3 regions of the Phosphitispora fastidiosa genome follow, and region 1 is predicted to be linked to each of the others. Evidence: riboswitches for the same ligand, from Rfam matches in the RefSeq annotation. Region 1 holds a riboswitch; each other region holds the start of a gene.
What was found. Region 1 has a riboswitch for cyclic di-GMP ahead of Ga0451573_RS08220 (HD-GYP domain-containing protein). Riboswitches for the same ligand answer to the same signal wherever they lie in the genome.

Region 1 (2,265 bases):
AATTTTATTGCTATCGGTAAGTATCCTCACCACAGGCTTCTCTGGGTGAATGCGCCTATTGCATACAACAAGCCCTATCTCACCCGAGCTAAGCTCCACCAAAGAACCGGCAGCATACCGGGCGACATTTTGCAGAAAAAGCTCCATTAATGAGCTGTCTATTTTCAGCCCTGCTTCTTCATTCATCAGTTCTATAGCCTCACAGGTGCTGTAAGCCTTCCGGTGTTTCCGCTCACTGGTAAGGGCATCAAACAGGTCAGCAATGGCTGCAATCCTGGCAAATTCACAGATGTCAGTATTCTTTAGGGCTCTCGGGTAACCAGTACCATCTATGCGTTCATGATGCTGAAAAGCAACATGTGCTGCCAGCAGGTTAACATCTTTCTGGTCTCTCAGGAGGTTAAAACCTTTGATGCTGTGCTGCTGCATTTGACTGAATTCTTCGGGCGAAAGCCGGCCCGGTTTTTCCACCACCTTGGGATCAACATACATGGACCCGATATCGTGCATAACTGCCCCCACTCCCAGGTCCCGCAACTGAACCTCGTTATAGTTTAAGGCCAGACCGATGCGCAGTGACAGGATACATACATTCAGGCAGTGGGCATACAGGTAACTGTCATAAGAGCGGATATCACAAAATTCAAAAAGCAGCTGCCTGTTCTGCAGAACCTCGTCTGCCAGCCTGTTTACCAGATCCTTAATCAGTTTGGTATCTACCTTTTGGTACTTTTTAGCCTCTTCAAAAACCCTTCGCAATGTTATAATCCCGTCTAATCTTGTACTGTCAGAAACTACATCGGGGAACTCGATGTCCCGGCAAAAACCGTCAATAATAATGATTGTCGGGTAACCCAGGGCCTGCAGCCTTTTGGCATATGCAGGGTTAAGTTCACTCCCGGCAGAAAGCAAGACGCTCCCATTGGCTGAATAAAGACTTTTCCCCAAAATCATCCCTGACTGCAGCTTGCTTACAGATATTTTGCGCATAGACCTGCCCCCTCTCCTGTCATTTTCGTCACTTTCGTCATTTTAGGAAATAAAAATTCCGCCTTGCTTGCCGGAAAAGCAGACGGATCAGTTTTTCGGCAGCCTGGCTGTCATAGCAAAAGCTTTAGACCCATGGCTTTGCGTCCCTAACTTTCGGTAGGTTTGCCTTTACGGTAAAAAAATATGCGGTTAGCTTATTATATTTATACGTTACAAGCCAATGTAAACAGGGTGTCCGGTAAAGAAATATTAATCCCAATTGAGCAACTGTATCAAAAGCCCTAATTATAATAATTATTAAATAATGTTGTACTGATAAAACAGTTATATCTTTTCATATACTCTACTATCAAACAGTCAATTTCACAGCTCTTGTTGTACACATCCGGGTCATTTAGACCCTTATTCTTTACCAAACTGTACATTTCTCTCTGTTTTTCCCGGATCTTTTTCCGGAATTCCCGACGGTTTGTCCACATTTTCATCTCTCCCACACTTTATTGTGGTTGGATTGTTAATCTGTCCCAAACTGTGTTTTTTTTATGTTTTCTTCTAGGAATTATTGCAAATATCCTTCAGAGAAAATGTCGAATACCGTCAAATCGAAATTTTTTTTCCAAAATATTATTATTTCCATTCTAATAATACATTGTCACCATCTTTAAGTGGCGTTGTAAATTCAGCGGAGCTCCCGTTAACTTTTAGTTCAAGTCTCATTCCGGTTTCGGGAGGTATTAACTGAAGATTGGTCCGTGTCAGTACATCTGTAAGAATAGCATCCACCCCAGGAATTTCTACCGTTTCATTATTAACCGTGACAATAGTAAACCTGGGGACATTAGATTCGTCCTCACCTGCCGGATCTACTGTCTCTGCATGCTCTACTGTCTCTGCATACTCTACTGTCTCTGCATGCTCTGCCGTCTCTGCATGCTCTGCAAGCTCCGCCGCTTTCATTGGCTCTGCCGCAGTATCCGGCTCAGTTTGGATATCGCCGGTATCATCTCCTGGAACAGGCTCAACGTTTGGCATTGGTTCACCGGTCGGTATTGGTTCAGCAGCCCTTTCCAGGATTATGTCATCCCCGTCATTAACTTCAGCCATGGAATCAACCAAACGCTCGTTAATATATATGTAGCAATCGTCACCGGAATCAGCACAGCCCGCTATTTCCAGGACCTCTGTCACAGTCCTGGGTAAATAATGGACTACCCTGGCATTATCCACGAGCTCTTCGTGGTAGGCCGCAGGTTTACCGTTCATAGTAATCACCGG
Region 2 (2,265 bases), on a different contig from region 1:
TTCTGGAATGGAACATGGGCATATATAAACTGGAAAATACAGCGAGTGAACTGGATGAAAAAACCTGGTTGGTTTGGCAGGAACGCTTAAAAAACCTTGAAGATATGCTTTACCTGGAGCTGGAAAAAAAATTAATCATTGAACTTGGCTCAGATGCGCTGGAAACAGTTTTAATCAGAGAAAATATTAATCAGCTGGATTTTTACAGACTTTCTTCCCAACAGACAGCAGAAATAAGAAAAAAAATAAGTAAAATAGCGCATAAATTAGCCTCAAGAGTGTCGTTTCGACAAAAACGGTCAAAAAGGGGACGGATTGACCTGGCCGGGACTATCAGAAGATCAATGTCATATGGAGGTGTACCAATAAAGCCTGCCTATCGCGACCACTATCCTACAAGGCCGGAATTTGTTGTCCTCTTTGACCTGTCAGGTTCAGTGAAAATATTCAGTGAGTTTATCCTCCAGCTTGTCTATTCCATTCAGAGCAGGTATCTTCATGTGAGGTCATTTGTTTTTGTGGATACTCCTGACGAAGTAACCGGATATTTTCAGAACAGAGAAATTGAAGATGGGATTAAAGACATCTATAATCTGGCCAGATTCTCCAAAACAGCATTCTCTGATTATGGCCAGATGTTTATTGATTTTAATGAGAAGTATCTTGAGATTCTTAATAAAAAGACTACTCTGGTTATTATCGGGGATGCCCGCAACAATTATCACAGGGATCATGCAGACTGCTTCCGGAATATGTGTCAGGAAGTCAGAAAAACTATCTGGCTGAACCCGGAACCTGTTGAAAGCTGGGACAAGGAAGACAGCCTGATATCACTTTACGGAGGATTGTGTGACCAGGTATTCGAATGCCGGAATTTGGAGCAATTAGACAGGGTAGCCAGAAAAATTATATAATGTGAAATATTTTTCGAGTCTATCGACACATTACGACACAACAATTGGAAATCTTCTGGTATAATTTTATATGTAAAGCGATAAAATTTAATATGAGTATCGAAATGGCAAAACCAGTGAAAACTGGGGGCGCAAAACTGCGGGTCTAAAGCTACAAAAGCTATGACAGCCGGGTTACCGAAGTGCTGCTTCACCTTTGGTCCGGTATCTGATGATCGATACCGGTTAATTTATGTTTTGATAGGTGGCGGCAAAGGGGAAGGAGGAGTCCTTAGTGGATCTTGTGCAGGAGATCGAAAAAATGCAGCGGGAACTCAATACCTTGGCGGAAGAAAAAAACAACATTTTAAGTGACCCCGAAATTTATCAGCAGAGTTGCATTATTGACAATATGATCGTGCAATTCATGAAACTTGGTGATTCCAAGGGATAGGCCAATCAGGCCTATTTTTTTTTGCAAAATCAACAGAAGTTTTATTATAAACATATTGACTATTAGCTAATCATAATCTATACTTGGAAATGAGAATACTTCTCAGTGGAAAATACTTCTCAGTGAAAAATGCTTCTCAGTAAAAAGTAATTATCAGTAGAAAACATCATATTAAAAAATGGGGGGAACGGAGTATGAACCTGGATAAATGTAAAAAGGGACATAAGGTAAGAATTACCGGTATCGGCAATAGTGATATCAGAGCACAGGCAATCAGGTTCGGGATTTCTGAAGGGGAGATCGTTTGTTGTGCTGAAGTTGTGCCTGCAGGTCCGGTTGTGGTGCAGAAGAACAACCAGGAAATTGCCATCGGCAGGAGGCTGGCACGACAGATTGCAGTGGAACTTATCAGTTGACATATTATGTGACAGCAAAGGAGATTTGAAATATTATGCATTGTCATGATAGCGGTGTTAAAATTAATATTCCGCCAGATTCAAGAAAAATCGTTTTAGCCGGTAATCCCAATGTTGGTAAATCAGTATTTTTCAATGCTCTGACAGGATTATATGTTGATGTATCCAACTACCCTGGCACAACTCTTGAGATTTCCCACGGAAGATACGGAAATGATGTTATCATTGACACTCCTGGAGTTTATGGCATCTCATCATTTAATGATGAGGAAAGAATTGCCCGGGATATTATCCTTGAGGCTGATGTTGTAATCGATATCGTAGATGCAGTCCACCTGGAACGGGATCTTTTCCTGACCCAACAGATAATAGATACAGGTGTCCCAGTGGTAGTTGCCCTGAATATGCTTGACGAAGCAGAGAAACAGGGAAGAAAGATTGATACTGATCTTTTGGAAGACCTGCTGGGTGTTCCCGTTATCCAAACCGTAGCTGTAAAGCA
Region 3 (2,265 bases), on a different contig from region 1:
GATTGCGGTACCTGGACTTATCAATCTTGATTTTGCTGATGTGAAGACAATTATGACTGAAACAGGGTCGGCCCTAATGGGAATTGGTATTGCTTCAGGTGAAAAAAGAGCCTCAGAGGCGGCTGAGTCAGCTATTTCCAGCCCGCTTTTGGAGACCTCAATCGAAGGAGCCCGGGGTGTGCTGCTGAACATCACCGGCGGTTCCAGTCTGGCGCTCTTTGAAGTCAATGAGGCTGCCGAAATTATAGCCCAGGCTGCTGATCCCGAGGCAAATATTATCTTTGGCGCGGTGATTGATGAGTCGATGGAAGATGAAGTCCGGGTAACCGTTATAGCTACGGGTTTTGACCAAAAGTTTAACCGCAAGGAAATTAATTCCGAACTGGACATAAAACCATTTGCGACTGATGACCTTGATATTCCGGCATTTCTGCGCAGGAAATAAGGGGCACAGGAGGTAGGTTTCTTGAATTGTCATGAGTGTAGATACCTGATGTTCGACCTGATTGATGATAAGCTGTCAGAGGATCTCAGGCAAGAGATGGAAAAACACCTGGATGAATGTCCTTCATGTGCCCAGAGTTTTGCTAAAATGAAGGCCAGGGAAGCGGCAAAGGAAAAAGAAGAAAAGGCTTCAGGCCTTTTCTGGTACTTGTTAATGCCCTCCGGGGGCTTTAAAAGGTTTTTCTTTGTGGGGGCTATTTTCACGTTCATTTTGGTCATGGCGCTTATTTCAGTTCAGCTTAAAGGACAACTTTTCGATTTCTTTTAGAAAAGTAGATTCTTAGTAATACAGAGTCTTATAGTAATATAAAGCTGCCGGCTTAGTATAAGCCGGCAGCTTTTTCAACGTATAGAAAGTATATTTTTTTATGTCTTTGACCTTGCTCCGGGTTTCTGTTGTTTTATCAATTGAGAAAGAGGAATCAATAATTGAATAGGGGCAGACTACATTTCATACCCCCAAAACCGCATTTTAGACCCCGAAAACCGCATTTCAGACCCTTTTGCCGGAAAATGTAAAAAAAGGTGGTAAAATGTAAAAAGGAGCATAAAATAAACAAAATCCAGAATAAACAAGATCCAGAATAAACAAGATCCAGAATAAACAAGATTCAATTCCCCGATAAAGGCAAACCCGCCGAAAGGCGGGGGCGCAAAGCCACGGGTCTAAAGCATATCGCGACCGACTTTTATTAACCGTGATATGCTATGACAGCCGGGCTGCCGAAGCAGAATTTGCTATATTACATTACAGTAGAAGCGCCTATCTTATCGGGTAGGTGTTTTTTGCGTCTGCGAAGGAGGAATGATGAATGAGAAAAACATTTAAAAAGCAGTTGTGGATTAAGGTCCTGGCTGTTGTTCTGGCCCTGGCCCTGAACATGGGGGCCCTGGACGGGGTAATCAGGCTGGCTGTGCAGGAATGGACCCTGGGAGGTTTTGAAGGGTTCCTGCGCCCGGCAGCGGCCAAGAAGGTTGATGACACGGTCTATGACACCGGGCCTGAGAAAAACGAGCCGGGCAGGGACAAAAATGTCCTGCCCGAGACTGCAGGGCCCAAAAAGCCCAGAAACCCGGCGGTCCTGGAGGCCAAAAGCAGAAATGAGGTCAGGGAGAAAAGAACTGAGTACTCCAAAACCTTCAAAATCAGTGACAGTGAATACAGGACTGAGGTCTACCAGGAACCGGTCCATTACAGGGATGAAAACAACGGGCTGGCAGACATAGATAATACCCTGGTGGAGTCACCGGAAAAAGGCTATGCCTTTGAAAACCGGGCCAACAGCCTTAAAGTGCGCTTTTCTGAGAATTCATGGGTTAAGTCCCGTGAAAAGGCCGGTGAAACGGTCCGTGAAACGTCCGGTACAGCCTCCCGGGAGATGTTCTGGGGGAAGCCGGGGGAACAGAAGCTGGGAGAGATACAGCAGAAGGAGCATGCCATTGCCTGGCGCCTTCTGGGCAGTAAAGAAAGTCCGGCCAGGGCTGTACAGAATACCTTAATCTACCGCGGCATAACAGACCATACCGACCTCAGGTACATTATTGACGGGAAAACCCTGAAGGAGGAAATCATCCTTAATGACCCGGAGGCCCCGTCTGAGTTTAAGTTTGCCCTTGATATAAGGCACCTGGACTACAGCATGCGGGACGATGGCTCTATCGATTTCACCGACCCCGGTACAGGTGATGTTATCTGGAACATGCCCACACCATACATGTATGATGCCAGGGGCGAACGCTCTCAGGCCGTAACTGCAGAAA

Region 2: it holds a riboswitch for cyclic di-GMP, as region 1 does, so the genes downstream of both, Ga0451573_RS00135 (aspartyl-phosphate phosphatase Spo0E family protein) here and Ga0451573_RS08220 (HD-GYP domain-containing protein) in region 1, are expected to answer to the same signal.
Region 3: it holds a riboswitch for cyclic di-GMP, as region 1 does, so the genes downstream of both, Ga0451573_RS02530 (DNRLRE domain-containing protein) here and Ga0451573_RS08220 (HD-GYP domain-containing protein) in region 1, are expected to answer to the same signal.

Annotation. Positions count from the first base shown of each region.
Region 1 is NZ_JAHHUL010000006.1:162,339-164,603, reverse strand. It holds gene Ga0451573_RS08220 (HD-GYP domain-containing protein) at 1-990, opposite strand, end outside; cyclic di-GMP riboswitch class I at 1,085-1,167, opposite strand; gene Ga0451573_RS08215 (aspartyl-phosphate phosphatase Spo0E family protein) at 1,272-1,469, opposite strand; gene Ga0451573_RS08210 (cell division protein FtsA) at 1,618-2,265, opposite strand, start outside.
Region 2 is NZ_JAHHUL010000001.1:21,820-24,084, forward strand. It holds gene Ga0451573_RS00130 (VWA domain-containing protein) at 1-914, shown strand, start outside; cyclic di-GMP riboswitch class I at 1,011-1,096, shown strand; gene Ga0451573_RS00135 (aspartyl-phosphate phosphatase Spo0E family protein) at 1,189-1,347, shown strand; gene Ga0451573_RS00140 (FeoA family protein) at 1,542-1,763, shown strand; gene feoB (ferrous iron transport protein B) at 1,799-2,265, shown strand, end outside.
Region 3 is NZ_JAHHUL010000002.1:22,102-24,366, reverse strand. It holds gene ftsZ (cell division protein FtsZ) at 1-445, shown strand, start outside; gene Ga0451573_RS02535 (anti-sigma factor family protein) at 467-772, shown strand; cyclic di-GMP riboswitch class I at 1,122-1,232, shown strand; gene Ga0451573_RS02530 (DNRLRE domain-containing protein) at 1,317-2,265, shown strand, end outside.